Regions from separate parts of the Paenibacillus sp. alder61 genome, predicted to be linked through region 1. Evidence: predicted binding sites of a transcription regulator. Region 1 holds the regulator's gene; the other holds the start of a gene.
The links. The regulator NrdR, encoded in region 1, represses ribonucleotide reductase genes. The targets are predictions, from matches to a motif close to AACACNATATATNGTGTT.

Region 1 (7,906 bases):
GCGAGCGCGTCGGTTGCGATCGATGTCATCGTAGGCAGAATCATGATGGATAACACGGTCGCCCCCGCGGCGATCCCCAAACCTTGCCCCGGGAAAATATCCCGGTAAAACGGAACGATGACGCTAAGACCCACAAACCCGTAAACTACGGAAGGAATCCCCGCCAGCAGCTCGATGGCCGGCTGCAAATATTTCCGCCCGATCTTCGGCATGATCTCCACCATGAACAAGGCCGCGCATATACTAAGCGGGGCGGCGATAATCGCGGCCATAATCGACGTACTGAAGGAACCTATGATAAACGGAAGCGCCCCGTAAAAAGGCGGTTCTCCCTCCGGCTTCCATTGGGTCCCTCCAAAGATTTCTCCAATGGAGATGCCATCCTTGATGAAGGAGCTAAAGCCTTTGGTGGCGACAAAATAGACTAGCGAAAAAATAGTCACAACGAGAAGCACAATACACAAGGAGGTAAAAACTTTACCAGTCCACTCTTCCATAATGTGCTGTTTTATTTTGCGATTTTCTCTGGACCGAGCCATGAGACCTCTCCTTTTTGAAAGCACAGAAAGAGGCAGAATACTCCGCCTCTTGTCTTGCCGTATGATGATGTCGATCTATTATTTCGTGATGTTACCATCCAGATCGCGCTTCACCTGCATTTTGCTGGCCGGAATGTAACCAAGCTCTACGACATCCGCGTTTTGCACTTCATCGGATACCATGTAGTCAAGGAACGCCTTTGCCACTTCATTCGGCTCGCCTTTCGTGTACATGTGCTCGTATGCCCATACCGGATAAGTGCCGTTGGCTACATTTTCTTCCGTTGCTTCTACGCCGTCATATTTCAAAGTTTTCACTTTATCGTCCAGGTAAGAAAGAGCCAGGTAACCGATCGCGCCAGGCGTTTCGCTTACAAGCTTATGAACCGTACCCGAGGAATCCTCTTGAATGGCGCCTGGAAGGTCTTCGGTTTTCGTGCCGAGCGCATATTTTTCAAACGTAGCGCGCGTACCGGAGCTGGACGGTCTGTTGACGATTTGGATCTTTTGATCCGGACCGCCTACGTCTTTCCAGTTGGTGACTTTACCGGTAAAGATTTGGACCAATTGATCTTTCGTCAGACTATCGACAGTCACTTCCGGATTTACCACAGCCGCCATACCCACGACAGCTACTTGATGGTCAACCAGTTCTTTTGCAGCCGCTGCGTCCAGTTTCTCTTCAGCGAATACATCGGAGTTGCCGATGTCCGCTTGACCGCCGGATACTTGGGTCAAACCGGTTCCGCTGCCACCGCCTTGAACTTGAATCGAAACTTTCGGATTTTTCTCCATGAATTTCTTGGAGGCTTGGTCCACCAACGGTTGAAGCGCCGAGGAGCCAACAGCCAGAATCGAACCGGAAAGCTCGGAAGTACTCGTTTCGCCGCCGCCAGCAGCGCCTGTATCTCCGGTTGCGGAATTCGTTGTTCCTGCGTTAGTTCCGCCGCCTGCATTATTCGTCTTGTTCCCTTGACCGCAAGCAGCCAAGGCGAAACTTAAAACCAAAGTCATTACCAAGATCAAGCTCTTTTTCATTGTTCAAGTTTCCCCCTCATTTGTTTGTACAACTTGATTATAAGTAGCAAACATCAAAGCCATGTATTCGTTTTGTTAACGCAGTGTAAAAAATAAACAATAAAAAAAACGCCTGCCCAGAAAAATCTCCGGACAAACGTTTATCCATGTTATATGCGCGAACTGAAGTTTTAGTCCGCCTGTTTTCGTACAATCTTTACAGCTAGGGCTCCCAGAACCGCTCCGGACAAACCGAAAAAGGAAACGGAGGCGATGACGGGATAAGACATCCATCCCAGCAAAAAAGCGAGGCCGCTGCCGAAAGTCGTGCCTCCCAGAAAGCCGCAAGCCGGTCCGATAAGCCGATTCGCCTTCATCCATTCCTCACTCCTTGTAAAGAATATACCCGATAGTCATTGGTCTTCTCCGGTCGTTTTCGATAAAAGACCCTTAAGTTCTTTCATAAACATATTGATATCCTTGAATTGTCGATAAACCGACGCGAACCGAACGTAAGCGACCTCATCGACCGGATACAGTTGTTCCATAACCAGTTCGCCGATCTGGCGACTTTCCACTTCCGCATTTGCCGATTGCCGAAGAGACCGCTCCGCTTCGGATACAATGGACTCCAATTGCTCCACGGAAACCGGTCTTTTCTCACAAGCGCGAATCAAACCGCGCAGCAGCTTCTCCCTGCTGAATTCTTCCCGACTGCCGTCCTTCTTAATCACGATCAGCGGCATTTCTTCAACCATTTCGAAGGTCGTGAAACGGCGGCTGCACTTTTCGCATTCACGTCTGCGGCGAATGGAACGGTTCTCGTTCGCCGGTCTGGAATCCAGCACTTTCGTGCCTAAATAATCACAATAGGGACACTTCAAAGAATCTCCCTCCTTTCCTACCCGACCTAACTCTATATCCGTCTAAATTGAACTATGAATCGGCTTTTTTTCTTAATTCCAATAAATAACTTTAAAAATAGGTAATGAAGCGGCCGACTCCCGAGCATAATACTGTTACCAACCACAAGGAGGTGAACATCATGGCCCAAAACAACAATTCTTCGAATGACCTGGTGGTTAGACAAGCTTCCGGAGCGCTGGAACAAATGAAATATGAAGTCGCTCAAGAGCTTGGCATCTCTTTCCCACAAGACGGATATGCTGGTAACCTGACTTCTTATGAGAACGGTTCGATCGGTGGTTTCATCACTAAACGTTTGGTGACCCTGGCCGAGCAAACGCTGGCAGGTCAATTCAGATAATAGTAACCGATCGACAGGAAGGGTGGGCAGCCTGTTAGCTGCCCATGCTTCTTTTTGCATCAGAAATTCTCATATATACTTGAATACTGTTTATAGTAATGGGAAACCCGCTGTACATAATGCCGCGTTTCGCCGAAAGGAATATCCTTCGCGCTCTCCAGCCGCCCGTCCCACCGTCCGCTGCGAAGCCAGTTCTTCACGTTGGTGGGCCCCGCATTGTATGCCGCGATAACCGCAATCATATTTCCGTCAAACTGGTCGGAGAGCGATTTCAGATACCAGGTTCCGATACGGATATTGGTCTCCGTTTCCTCTTTTACCCGATCCAGCGGGACATCCTCCAGCTTGGCCTTCTGGATGACCCATTTCGCCGTATCCGGCATGATTTGCATGATGCCGAGCGCCCCTTTTTTGGATTCCGAGCCCGGCTTATAATTCGTTTCCACTTTGATGATCGCGGCCACCATCAGCGGGTCCAGACCGTTGCTGCGAGCATGATGGCGAATTTCCTCTTTATAAGGGATAGGATAAAAAAACGACAGCCATGCCGAGTTGAAGAATAAGATCAGGATAAAGCCCAAAAGCAACAAAAGCAGCACTCTTTTTTTACGAAGCCAACTCATGCCAGTCCCTTATTCCGCCAAAAGGCGTCAACTTGACGTTTCGTCTCTTCCATGCCACGACTGTTATCGATCAACACATCCGCCCTCTCCCTTTTTACCTCGATATCCATCTGGGCTTGAAGCCTGGCCTCCGCTTGCTCCAAAGTCAGCCGATCCCGGAGCACCAAACGCTCCAATTGAATCGGCCGCGGCACGTAGACGACCATGATCTCTTCATACAACCCTTCCAGACCCGACTCAAAAAGAAGCGGAATATCCGCCACAACCAGCCTTCGCGGCTCCGCCGCTTCGATTGCCGCCATCCGTTCCTTCATCTCGGCGCGAATAGCCGGGTGCGTGATCGCTTCCAGCGTCTTGCGCTTCCTGGAATCGGAAAAAACGATCGCACCGAGCTTCTTGCGGTCAAGGCGCCCGTCCGGAAGCAGAATCTCTCTTCCGAATCTCTTCACCACCTCAGCCAACACGGGATGGCCGGGTTCCATGATCTCTCTGGCGATGACATCGGCATCAATCAATGCCGCACCGCGCCCAACCAACATTTGCGATACGGTGCTTTTTCCGGTTGCGATGCCTCCGGTTAATCCGATATTCATCCTCTCACTCCATTTCCGGTATGAGCCCGAGCCGAAGCGGAACCTTTCGCTTGCGCTGCCGCTTTAGTTCTCCCCTTCGGCTTTGCTTGAACGCTTCCCTTTCCGACGACCGATTCTTCCGTGTACGGCGGCTGGCAGTGCGGGCAAAAGTGGGTGCCGCGCCCTCCGACAACCGTCTTCTCCACGGCTTGTCCGCAGTTTACGCAAGGCTCTCCCTGCCGGCCGTAGATCCGCAGCGAATGCTGGAACATGCCCATTTCGCCCTGCCCGTTCACATAAGATTTGATCGATGAACCGCCGGCCTCTACCGCTTCCGTTAGCGTGTCCAATATCGCCTCGTACAAACGGGTCAGTTCGGCGTCGCCGAGCCGGTTGGCCGGGCGCTCCGGGTGAATGCCCGCGCGAAATAGGGCTTCATCCACATAAATATTCCCCAGCCCGACCACGTATTCCTGGTTCAGCAGAGCCGGCTTAATCTTCGTAGTCCGTCTCGAAATCGCCTTCCGGAACGCCTCTTCGGTAAAAGCTTCGTCCAACGGTTCCAAACCCAGTTTGGCCAACGGCTTGTGGCTAAATTCCTCGCCCGGCAAAAAAAGATGCATCGTCCCAAATTGGCGTACATCTTTATAACGCAATTCCGTGCCGTCCGTAAAATGAAATATGACGTGCGTATGCTTTTCCAGCGGATCGCCGCCGTCATAAAGGCCGTACCGGCCTTCCATCCTCAGATGGGAGACCAGCACCAGCCCGTCCATAATGATCCGTAAAAATTTCCCCCGGCGGCCCACATCCAGGATGCGGTGCCCCGCCAGCTCCAGCTCAAAGCGCCGGATATCGTCCGGGCGCTGGATAATCCGCGGCAGCAGCACACGGACGGATTGGATGGTTTTGCCGACAATGAGTCCGGTCAGCGTTCTTCGGACCGTCTCCACTTCCGGTAATTCCGGCATTGTCATTTCACCTCGATGTTATAGTACAGCTTCCCGGGAATGGCCGTAGCGCCGAATTCCCGTCCCAGCAAAATTACTTGGCCTCGTACCAGTTCGTACCGCTGCTGACCTCGGCCTTCAAAGGCACGGACAGGTCCAGCGCTTTCTCCATCGTTTCCGGAACCAGCTTGGTCATGATGTCGAGTTCCTCCGGCGGAACTTCAAAGACAAGTTCGTCATGCACCTGCAGCAGCATGCGGCTGCGCAGCCCGCGGCTTCGAAGCGCCTCGTCCATCAGCACCATGGCCAGCTTGATGATGTCGGCGGCGGTGCCTTGAATCGGCGTATTCATCGCCGTTCTCTCGGCGAAGGAACGCAGGTTGAAATTGGACGCGTTAATCTCCGGAAGATAACGCCTGCGTTCCAACAGCGTTTTAACATAGCCGTCCCGCTTCGCGTCGCGGACGATGTTGTCCATGTAGCGCCGAACGCCCTCGAAAGCGTCGAAATACTGGTCGATAAAACGAGCCGCTTCCTTCCGCGTGATGTTCAAGTTCTGCGAAAGCCCGTAATCGCTGATCCCGTAGACGATACCGAAGTTTACCGCCTTGGCGGAACGGCGCATATTGGCATCCACCTGATCGGCGGGCACGCCGAAGACGTCCATCGCGGTCTTCGTATGGATGTCCATGTCGTGCAGAAACGCTTCCTTCAGGCCCGGATCGTCCGATATATGCGCAAGCACGCGAAGCTCGATTTGCGAATAGTCGGCCCCCAGAATCAGCCAGCCTTCTTCCGACGGTACGAAAACCTTGCGGATTTTTCGACCTTCTTCAAGGCGGATCGGGATGTTCTGCAGGTTCGGGAACTGGCTGCTCAGCCGGCCCGTGGCCGCTACCGTCTGGCGGAAATAGGTGTGCACTTTTCCGGTCTTGACGTTAATTTCCTTCAGCAGTCCTTCAACGTAGGTCGACTGCAGCTTGGCCAACTGGCGGTACTCCAAAATATACTGAACGATCTCATGATAAGGAGCCAGCTTCTCCAGCACTTCCGCATCGGTGGAATACCCCGTTTTCGTCTTCTTGATCACGGGAAGACCAAGTTTATCGAACAGGATTTCGCCCAATTGTTTAGGGGAGTTCAGGTTGAATTCCTGACCGGCGATCTCGTAAATTTGGGAGACAAGCTTGTTGATCTGAGCCTCGAACTCTTTGCCGAGCTCGATCAGGGCATCCCGGTTGACCGCAACCCCCTGCTTCTCCATATCCGCCAAGATCCGGGATAACGGCATCTCCAGCTCATAGAAAAGCCGGTTCATCTCGTTCTTCTCAAGCTCGGCCTGCTGGATCGGAACGATCTTCGCAATCGCCCCGCATTTGCGGGCCAGATGGCGGCTGAGCGTTTCCTCATCCGGGACTTTGAACTTGGCTCCCTTGCCGTATACCTCCTCATCCGAAGCGAGGAAGGACAGTCCGTATTTGGCGGCCAAGGCGCTCAGCGTCTGATCGCCTTCCGTCGGATCCAGCAAGTACGCGGCGAGCTGGATATCGAAATCCGCCCCGGCGAACGGGATATCCTGCCAGTGAAGGGCCAGATCAGTGCGATGAAGATCATACCCGCGTTTTTTAATGGTTGGATCGGACAACCAGGCAAGAACGGGCTCCGCCTCCCCGCTCTTCAAAAACTCGGGGGAAATGTAGAATTGACGGTCCGCCGTCGATAGCACCATGCCCATAACAGTGGAATGATGCGGATTCTCGCCGGCGGATTCCACATGCATGGCTTCGATCCCGGGCAGTGCCTCCACCAGTTCCGGTAAGTTTCCGGCATCCACGATCGTGACGTTGACCTCTTGCTCCGGTTCCGCAGAAGCTCCCGCCCCGGCGGTGTCACCGCCCAAATCCAGCCGTTCCAGCAGCGATTTGAACTCCAGCTTGCGCAGCATCGGCACCGCCGTCTCCTCCCGGAGCCCGTTAAATACCATATCGTCCCAAGTCCGTTCGACCGGGACCTCGCGGAAAATCGTCGCCAACCGTTTGCTCATTCTTGCATCCTCGGCATGGTTGACCAAATTTTCCTTCATCTTCCCCTTCAGCTCATCCGTACGGGACAAAACTTCCTCTACGGAGCCGAATTGATGCAGCAGCTTCAGCGCCGTTTTCTCCCCGATGCCGGGAACCCCCGGAATGTTGTCCGAAGCATCGCCCATCAACCCTTTCAAGTCGATGATCTGCTGCGGGGTCAACCCGTACTTCTCTTCGATCTCCTTCGGACCGTAAGGTTCCACCTCACTGATCCCTTTCCGCGTCAGCGCCACCGTAACTTTATCGCTGACGACCTGCAGCATATCTTTATCCCCGGTCACAACCAGCACCTCACGGCCCGATTCTTCCCCTTGCTTGCTGATCGTGCCGATGATATCGTCCGCCTCGTAGCCGGGCAGCTCAAACCAGGAAATCCCGAAGCTCTCCAGCAATTCCCGCATCAGCGGAAATTGTTCCGACAGCTCGGAAGGCGTCTTTTCCCGGCCTCCTTTATATTCCTGATAGCCTTCATGACGAAATGTCTCTTTGCCCGCGTCAAAAGCAACCAGGATATGGGTCGGCTTTTCCTCCTGGATGATACGCAGCAGCATATTCGTAAATCCATAAACGGCGTTCGTGTGCAATCCGCTGGAATTGGTCAGCGGCGGCATCGCAAAAAAAGCGCGATAAATAATGCTGTTGCCGTCAATTAGCATCAATTTTTCCATATGACACCTCGTCCTTCAGCTTAATCCTCTACCTATTCTAACACATGCGCCCCTTATATAAAAAAGCAAAAGCAAAAAAAGGAGCCTCCGACAATAGCCGGAGAAACTCCCTTTACTTGCACTGCTCTTGAAATCATTTATTGATTTAAGTCCGGCCGGTGACCCGTAACCAGATATACGGTACTC
Region 2 (7,906 bases), 200 kb from region 1:
GCGGATGCGCGCACAGCTTCTATTTTTGCTTGATTTTAGCGAGGGAGGTCAATGTCTGACTATCCCGGCGAACGCAGATGAAAGATGCCGCTGCCGATCGCCGAAACGACAATTCTCGGCTCGTACTGCCAGCGGATTTCTCCCCGCCGGGCCTCGTATTGTTCCGCGGCGGCCTTTTTGCGCTCTTCATCGGGATCCGCCAGCAGGTCTTTGTAGTAAGCATCGATGAGCGTGAGTTCCTCGCCCAACCTCTCCCGGGCTTCGTCCGCCCATGCGCTGTCGCAGCGGCTCAGCCTCTCGCCGATCCGGCTCTCGAGCGCCTTTAACCCTTGCTCCAGCGTCAGGTGGCTGGGCATCACATGCATATTTTCGGGAACGCGGGGAGCGAAGGCTTTCCCGGCCAGCCGGGCGGTGAACGGGTCGGCGATCTGCCCCGTCCGCAAAGACACCCCGATAAAATGCAGCTCCTCCCGCTTCATGTCGCAGCAGAACTCGAGCTTGAAGCGGACCCCCAGCCAGGGCTCGTAGGCGGCGGAGACCAACGTTTCCCGCTGAAGAGGGCCGGGGTCCTCGAACAGGTAAACGCTGCGCCCGCCTTGCTTGGCCGCGGCAAAAATCTGTTTGAGGCGGGGGCTGCCGAAATGCAGCTCTTCCCGCTGAACGCGGTTCGGTCCGAGAATCGGCAGCGGTCGGACGGCGCCGAAGTGGCGGGACATCAGGGGATCCTCCTGGGCGGTCTCACCCCCTCCGGATTCTTCCTGCGTCTCCCGGTGGCGTTCGGGATCGAATATAAACGAGAAGGTCATCGTCTCCGGTTCGGTCCCTGTCCGTTCAATGAACCCCCAGTAGTACGGCCGGTTGGTCAAATCGCGGTCAGCCCGGGGGGACAGTTTGACGGTAACGTGGTAGGGCGATTTTTCGAGAAACCGGCATTCCGTCGTCTCCAGATAAGTCATCACGAAATCGCGAATCTGTTCCCTGCTCATGGTCATAGTTCTTTAACCTCCCAGCAGCCGCTGAATCGCCGTATTTTTGCCGTCCGCGTCCCCTGCGGCGTCGAGTTCGTGGCGGAGCGAATGGAGCGACTGGCCAAGGGAATCGACCTTGCTGGCGATTTCCTCCTGGCTGCCGGACTCCAGCAAAATTTTATAAAGGCTTTTTTCCAGCGAATCGTTTTTCTCAAAACGCTCCAAAATGACATCGAGCTCGCCGATGACCATTTCGAACATGTTGATCTTTTCGTGCAAAAGATTCAGGATATGCTCCTCGATCGTTCCTTTGGTCGACAGATTGTAGATATGAACGTCGTTTTTTTGTCCGAGCCGGTGTACCCGGCCGATCCGCTGCTCCACGCGCATCGGATTCCAGGGCAGGTCGAAGTTGATCATCTGGTGGCAGAATTGCAGATTAATCCCCTCGCCGCCGGCTTCGGTCGCGATCATGACCTGGGCCCGGCCGCGAAACAGGTCCATCATCCAGTCTTTTTTGCCCCGGTTCATGCCCCCCCGATAGGGAACGGCACTCATGTTCCGGTCGCGGAAATATTTGAGCAGATATTCCTGGGTGGCCCGGTATTCGGTGAACACGATCACCTTGTCGTCCATTTGCCGGATCAGTTCCATCGCTTTTTCGGCTTTGCTGTTGGCCTGGATCTTTTTGATAATGCCGACGAGGTCCCAGATTTTATCGCGCAGCGGCGAATCGGGAGCGAGCTTCTTGGACAGATTGACGAGTGTGACGAACACGGCGTCCCGGCTGCTGCATACCTCCCGCTGCAAAGTCACCAGGGAAAGCATGCTGTTCAGATCCCCGCCCGCTGCATGATATTGGTCTTTGACAAAGGAAGTGACGCCATCGTATAATTCCATTTCTTCGGGTGAGAGATGGACGTCGATATTTTTGACGTTTCGCTTGGTAAACTCAAGCTGTCCGTCTCCCCGCCGGTTGCGGATCATAATTTTGGCGAGCTCGCTTTTGAGCTGGCCCTCGTTCTTGGGGACCCGCTTGTCATAGACGAAATTGGAGGCAAAGTCGGTTTGTCCGCCGAGCTGTCCGGGTTTGAGCAGATTGATCAGGTTGAACAGTTCGCTCATGTCGTTCTGAACCGGAGTCGCCGTGAGGAGCAGGCAGTATTTTTTTCGCAGCTGCAGCATGAATTGATAGTTGGTTGTCTTCTTGTTCTTCAGCTTATGCGCTTCGTCCACAATCACGATGTCGTACTCGTTTCCCAGCAGAATTTCGCGGTGGGGTTCGCGCTTGGCCGTGTCCATAGAGGCGACGACGACGTCGTTTTGCCAGGAATGCGCCTTCTTCTGCGCTACGGCGGGGATGCCGAATTTCTGGTTCAGCTCGCGCACCCACTGCAAAACAAGCGAGGCCGGGACGAGGATGAGCACTTTCCGGACCAGGCCGCGGATCAGATATTCCTTCAGGATGAGGCCCGCTTCGATCGTTTTCCCCAAACCGACTTCGTCCGCCAGGATCGCCCGTCCGCGCATTTCGAACAGCACCTTGCGGGCCGTCTCGGTTTGGTGAGGCAGCGGCGTGACCTCCTGAAGATGCTTCAGGCAGAGCATTTCTTCAAAACTGGTGACGAGCGAAGCCTCTTCGGCCTGGCCGGCGAGGTTGAACAGCTTCCAATCGTCCCATGGGCCGCCTTTGTCCAGTCTTGCTTCCAGGTCTTCGTACCAGCTGCGGTCAAACTCGACCGGTACGCTGCCGGGAACGGCGGTTGTCGCAGGGGCTGCGGAAGTGACGGAACCCGGGGCATGAGGATTCATGATGTAAAACCTCCCTTTGCGTGTCGGCTGACCGGGGCCAGCGTCAGGTGAATGCTCATAGTTAGGAGTAGTATGGACGAAATCGGGTTACTTCATAACTTAACGGCTGAGCAGCCGGTTTTCATGGCGATTTTCATAGGAGGCGGCTCGAAAAAAAGAGGATGGGGGAGGAATTCGGCGATCGGTCGGGCTTGACCCATTTTCTTGGCTAAAATTTCATACTGAAATCCCGTGACAACGAGATATTGTATAGTATAATGGTATTCGCACACAATATGTTGTGATTTTTACATATGATATACCGTTTCTAGCGTGTGCATTTCGGTTATAGGTTGGTAAGAAAAAGTCCGGATTTCGCGTTTTTCAATGGATTTTCGGTGCTTTTTGAAGGCCTGTGGCCGCTATTTTTTTGCGATCATCGACAACGCGCAACTTCGAGCCATGGAACGCGATCGGTTTCTTCGATCCGAAGCTTGCGCCGACCATATTTAGAGGAGGGTGTTTTCTTTGAAAACAGAACAAAAGCAACGCCTGGAAGGGCTCAGCGAAAAAATCTTTTTGGACCGGTATGCCTGGAAGGACGCGGACCCGAGTCATGCCAAGGTAGGCGACGTGGTTCTGGTTCTGACCAAAGACGATCCGAAGTTTCCGACCAAAGAAGTCGGCGAAGTCGTGGCCCGGAACGGCCGGACCGTTACGGTCAAGACGCGCAAGGGCGAACTGGTGGAGTCCGATGTGGAGAAGCTGACGCTGAACATCGAGAAAACGCCCGAAGAAATGTGGGACCGGCTTGCGGGCGCGATGGCTTCGGTCGAGAAAACGCCGGAGCTTCAAGAGGAATGGCGCGAGAAGTTCCGCTATATTCTGGACGACTGGAAGCTGGTGCCGGGAGGACGCATCGCCGCCGGAGCGGGCGCGAGCGACGAGCTGACGCTCTTTAACTGCTATGTCATCCCTTCGCCGAAAGACAGCCGCGGCGGCATCATGGAAACCTTGTCGGAAATGACGGAGATTATGGCGAGAGGCGGCGGCGTAGGCATCAACCTCAGCTCGCTGCGTCCCCGCCGCGCCGTGGTTAAAGGCGTCAACGGATCATCGAGCGGTGCCGTATCCTGGGGCGGACTGTTCAGCTACACAACCGGCCTGATCGAGCAGGGGGGAAGCCGCCGCGGCGCCCTGATGCTGATGATCAACGACTGGCATCCCGATGTGCTTGATTTTATTACCGTCAAACAAACGATGGGCCAAGTGACGAACGCCAACCTGTCGGTATGCGTGAGCAACGCCTTTATGAAAGCCGTCAAGGAAGACCTGGACTGGGAGCTCGTGTTCCCGGACACAACGTATGACGATTACACCGAGGTCTGGGATGGCGATCTGGAGAAATGGAAAGCGGCCGGGCGCAAGGTGGTGCATTTCCGGACCGTGAAAGCCCGCGACATTTGGCATACGATCATCGAGTCGGCGTGGAAATCCGCCGAGCCGGGCGTCGTATTTATGGAATACTACAACCAGATGTCGAACAGCTGGTATTTTAACCCGATCATCTGCACGAATCCGTGCGGTGAGCAAGGGCTGCCGGGTTGGGGCGTATGCAACCTGTCGGCTATGAACCTGTCCAAGTTTTACGATGAAGCGAACCACGATGTCGCTTGGGACGAGCTGGCGACGACGACCCGCTATTCGGTTCGCTTCCTGGATAACGTCATCGATACAACGCCATACCATTTTGAAGAAAACGAGAAGAACCAGAAGAAGGAGCGCCGCGTCGGGCTCGGTACGATGGGGCTTGCCGAACTGATGATCAAGCTGAATATCCGCTACGGCAGCCCGGAATCACTGGAATTCCTCGATAAACTGTACGGCTTCATCGCCAAGGAAGCCTACCTCGCTTCCGCCGAGATTGCGGCGGAGAAGGGTTCCTTCCCGGCATTTGAAGCGGATAAATATCTGCAAAGCGGATTTATGAAGGTGATGACGGAGGTGTATCCGGAAGTCGGGGCAGCCGTCCGCGAAAAAGGCGTCCGCAATGTCACGATCATTACCCAAGCGCCGACGGGCAGCACGGGAACGATGGTCGGAACGTCGACCGGGATCGAGCCGTACTTCGCCTTCAAATACTACCGTCAAAGCCGGCTGGGCTTCGACGAGCAATTCGTGCCGATCGCGCAGGAATGGATGGACGCCCATCCGGGCGAGCCGCTGCCGGACTACTTCGTCACCGCCATGGATTTGTCGGCCGAAGATCATATCCGCGTGCAAGCCGCCATCCAGCGCTGGGTGGACAGCTCGATTTCGAAAACGGCCAACTGTCCGGCCGATTTCACGGTCGAAGAGACGAAGCGGCTGTATGAATTGGCGTTCGACCTCGGCTGCAAAGGCGTGACGATTTACCGCGACGGAAGCCGCGATGTTCAGGTTCTTCAAACGGAGAAAAAAGAAGACAAGGACGCCGCTCCGAAGAATGAGGCAACGGGAGCCGAAGAAGCGGCGACTGCGGTTAAATCCGGGTCCGAAGGCGAGGCCTTGAAAGCGGAAGCGAAGACTTTGAACGGATTGAATCCAAGTCTGGCCGTTTCCGAAGGGACCTCGAAACAGGAGCTGCTCGACAAGCAGTACAAGAAACGTCCGCAGGTGCTGCACGGGGCGACGTACAAAATCAATACGCCGTTCGGCATGGCGTACATTACGATCAACGATCTGGACGGCGTTCCGAGCGAAATCTTCCTGAACGTCGGCAAAGCGGGCTCCGATGTGTTCGCGATGGCGGAAGCGTTGGGCCGCGTGTGCTCCTTGTTCCTGCGTTATGGAGATCACGGCCACAAGGTGGAACTGCTGATCAAGCACCTGAAAGGCATCGGCGGCTCCGGCGCCATCGGGTTCGGCCCGAACCGCGTCGAATCGATCGCGGACGCCGTGGCCAAGGCACTGGAAACCCATGTGCAGAACGGGCCGTACGGGGACCACGATCCCGCTCCGGTAGCGGCCACGCTCGCGCATCATGAAGAGCATGCCGAGCATGCACATGCGGAAGGCGGCTCCGCGTCCCATGCTCATGCCGGCGCGGTTGCCACTTCGCGGGACCTGTGCCCGTCCTGCGGCTCCGCCTCGCTGATCAACATCGAGGGCTGCAAAACCTGCAGCAACTGCGGGTACAGCAAGTGCTCGTAAGGTTTAGAGATAAATAGATATATAGAAGAGAAAGACTAGATATGAAAAAGGTAATATAGGTTGGATTTTGAAAAAGAACCGCCCCCTGTTTTTTCATGGGGCGGTTCTTTTTCTTACGCTCCAAACCTAACGGTCTGATACCAGTGTGTGTTGTCATATTTAGTGATACAACAACCGCCATCCGGAACCCATTGTAAGTTTGGAGAATTTCGTGCATGGGGGTCGATGGGATGGTGGGCGCATGGTAGCGCCGACCCGTTTTAGCTTTCAGCGGCAGGACTGCCTTCGTCTTTTGTATCTTCTTTCTGAGAGATTTTCATCGGTCTAATAAAGAATGACAATACTAAAGCAAAGAATGCCAAAACAGTGGAGAAAGTAAAGGCAGCTGAGACCCCATGAATCATTGGATTGGGAAGTTGTTGCTGAACGGCAGCCGTTGTATTGTTCGTCATAACCGTAACCAGCAAGGCTGCTCCAACAGAAGCGGCCAATTGCGTCAACGTGTTACTCATTGCGGTTCCATGTGGAATCAAATGGTCGGGCAGTTGGTTTAATCCAGCCGTCATGACCGGCATCATCATAAGAGATATTCCGAACATTCGTATGGCGTAAATTACCATCATATAGATGTATGGCGTTGAAGCGGTTATGTTACTGAACAACAACGTCATACCCACTAAGATAACCGAACCAATCACAGCCAACGGTCGTGCTCCAATCTTATCAAAGATCCTCCCGGTAATCGGCGACATAACCCCCATCACAATCGCACCAGGTAACAACAGCAAACCCGATTCAAGCGGCGTAAAGCCTCTAGCCGTTTGTATATAAAGCGGAAGAAAAAGCTCTACGCCGATCATCGTCACCATCACAACCATACCGATGACTAAGGTCAATGAGAAGGTCCGGTTTTTTAACACCTTAAACTCAAGCATCGGTTTTTCAACAGTCCGTTGCCGCCAAATAAACAAACCAATTGCGACCGTACCGACAATTAAAGCCATGACCACTTCTGAACTGCTCCAAGCATGATTACCTGCGCTGCTGAAGCCATACAACAATCCTCCAAATCCAAGGGATGACAAAATAATGGACATGATATCAATTTTAGGATGAGTCACTTTCGTAACATTTTCAAGCATAAACGAAGCAAAAATGATTATTAGTACAGCAATTGGGAAAATCATATAAAAGAGTGCCCGCCATGAAAAGTTCTCAACAACCCAACCGGAAAGTGTCGGTCCAATCGCAGGAGCAAAAGCCATCACCAGTCCCACCATACCCATTGCTGACCCGCGTTGTTTAACAGGAAAAATCATTAAAAAGATCGTTTGCATTAAAGGGAGCATGAGCCCATCACTTACCGCCTGTAGAATCCTACCGAATATTAAAACAGGAAAGTTTGGTGCAGTAGCAGCCATCAATGTCCCGGACGCAAACAGGCACATGGCAGTAATAAATAGTCTTCTTGTTGAAAATGTTTCTATTAGAAAAGCTGAAACCGGAATCAACACCCCAGTGACAAGCATGAACCCGGTCGTTAACCACTGAGCTGTATTAGCGGAAATGGATAGATCCTTCATGATTTGTGGCAAAGCAGTATTGAGGAGCGTCTGATTTAACATGGTAACAAATGCACCTGCAAGCATAACGACCACAAGTATAGTTCGCTTTAACGCAGGAAGAGACTGTTCTTTCTCCATGTTGATTTCCTCCTATTCAGAATGGAATAAATGAACCCATTACAGTGCCCAGCATTATCGATACAGCGATATGAGCTGCGGTTTTCACCGTTTATACTACAAGTATATTTTTGAACCCATAGTCTACTAGGTCTATATTATACTTGAATGAGCAAAAAATCAATCATTAAATATATGAGGAGTATATATTTGAACAGGCAGTATATGGTGTATAATGTTAACAGAAAGGATGAGAATGGTGCAGGTGAAAAA

Region 2: the regulator NrdR is predicted to act here: its motif matches at 3,048-3,065, upstream of LBW89_RS00420 (adenosylcobalamin-dependent ribonucleoside-diphosphate reductase).

The regions. Positions count from the first base shown of each region.
Region 1 is NZ_JAIUDG010000001.1:311,563-319,468, forward strand. Features, by position in the region: gene pstC (phosphate ABC transporter permease subunit PstC) at 1-539, opposite strand, end outside; gene LBW89_RS01375 (phosphate ABC transporter substrate-binding protein) at 618-1,577, opposite strand; gene LBW89_RS01380 (hypothetical protein) at 1,748-1,933, opposite strand; gene nrdR (transcriptional regulator NrdR) at 1,970-2,440, opposite strand; gene LBW89_RS01390 (alpha/beta-type small acid-soluble spore protein) at 2,602-2,823, shown strand; gene LBW89_RS01395 (lytic transglycosylase domain-containing protein) at 2,883-3,446, opposite strand; gene coaE (dephospho-CoA kinase) at 3,443-4,039, opposite strand; gene mutM (DNA-formamidopyrimidine glycosylase) at 4,036-4,989, opposite strand; gene polA (DNA polymerase I) at 5,063-7,720, opposite strand; gene phoU (phosphate signaling complex protein PhoU) at 7,858-7,906, opposite strand, start outside.
Region 2 is NZ_JAIUDG010000001.1:108,169-116,074, reverse strand. Features, by position in the region: gene LBW89_RS00430 (YqhG family protein) at 60-992, opposite strand; gene LBW89_RS00425 (DEAD/DEAH box helicase) at 999-2,780, opposite strand; gene LBW89_RS00420 (adenosylcobalamin-dependent ribonucleoside-diphosphate reductase) at 3,288-5,951, shown strand; gene LBW89_RS00415 (DHA2 family efflux MFS transporter permease subunit) at 6,212-7,654, opposite strand; gene LBW89_RS00410 (TetR/AcrR family transcriptional regulator) at 7,899-7,906, shown strand, end outside.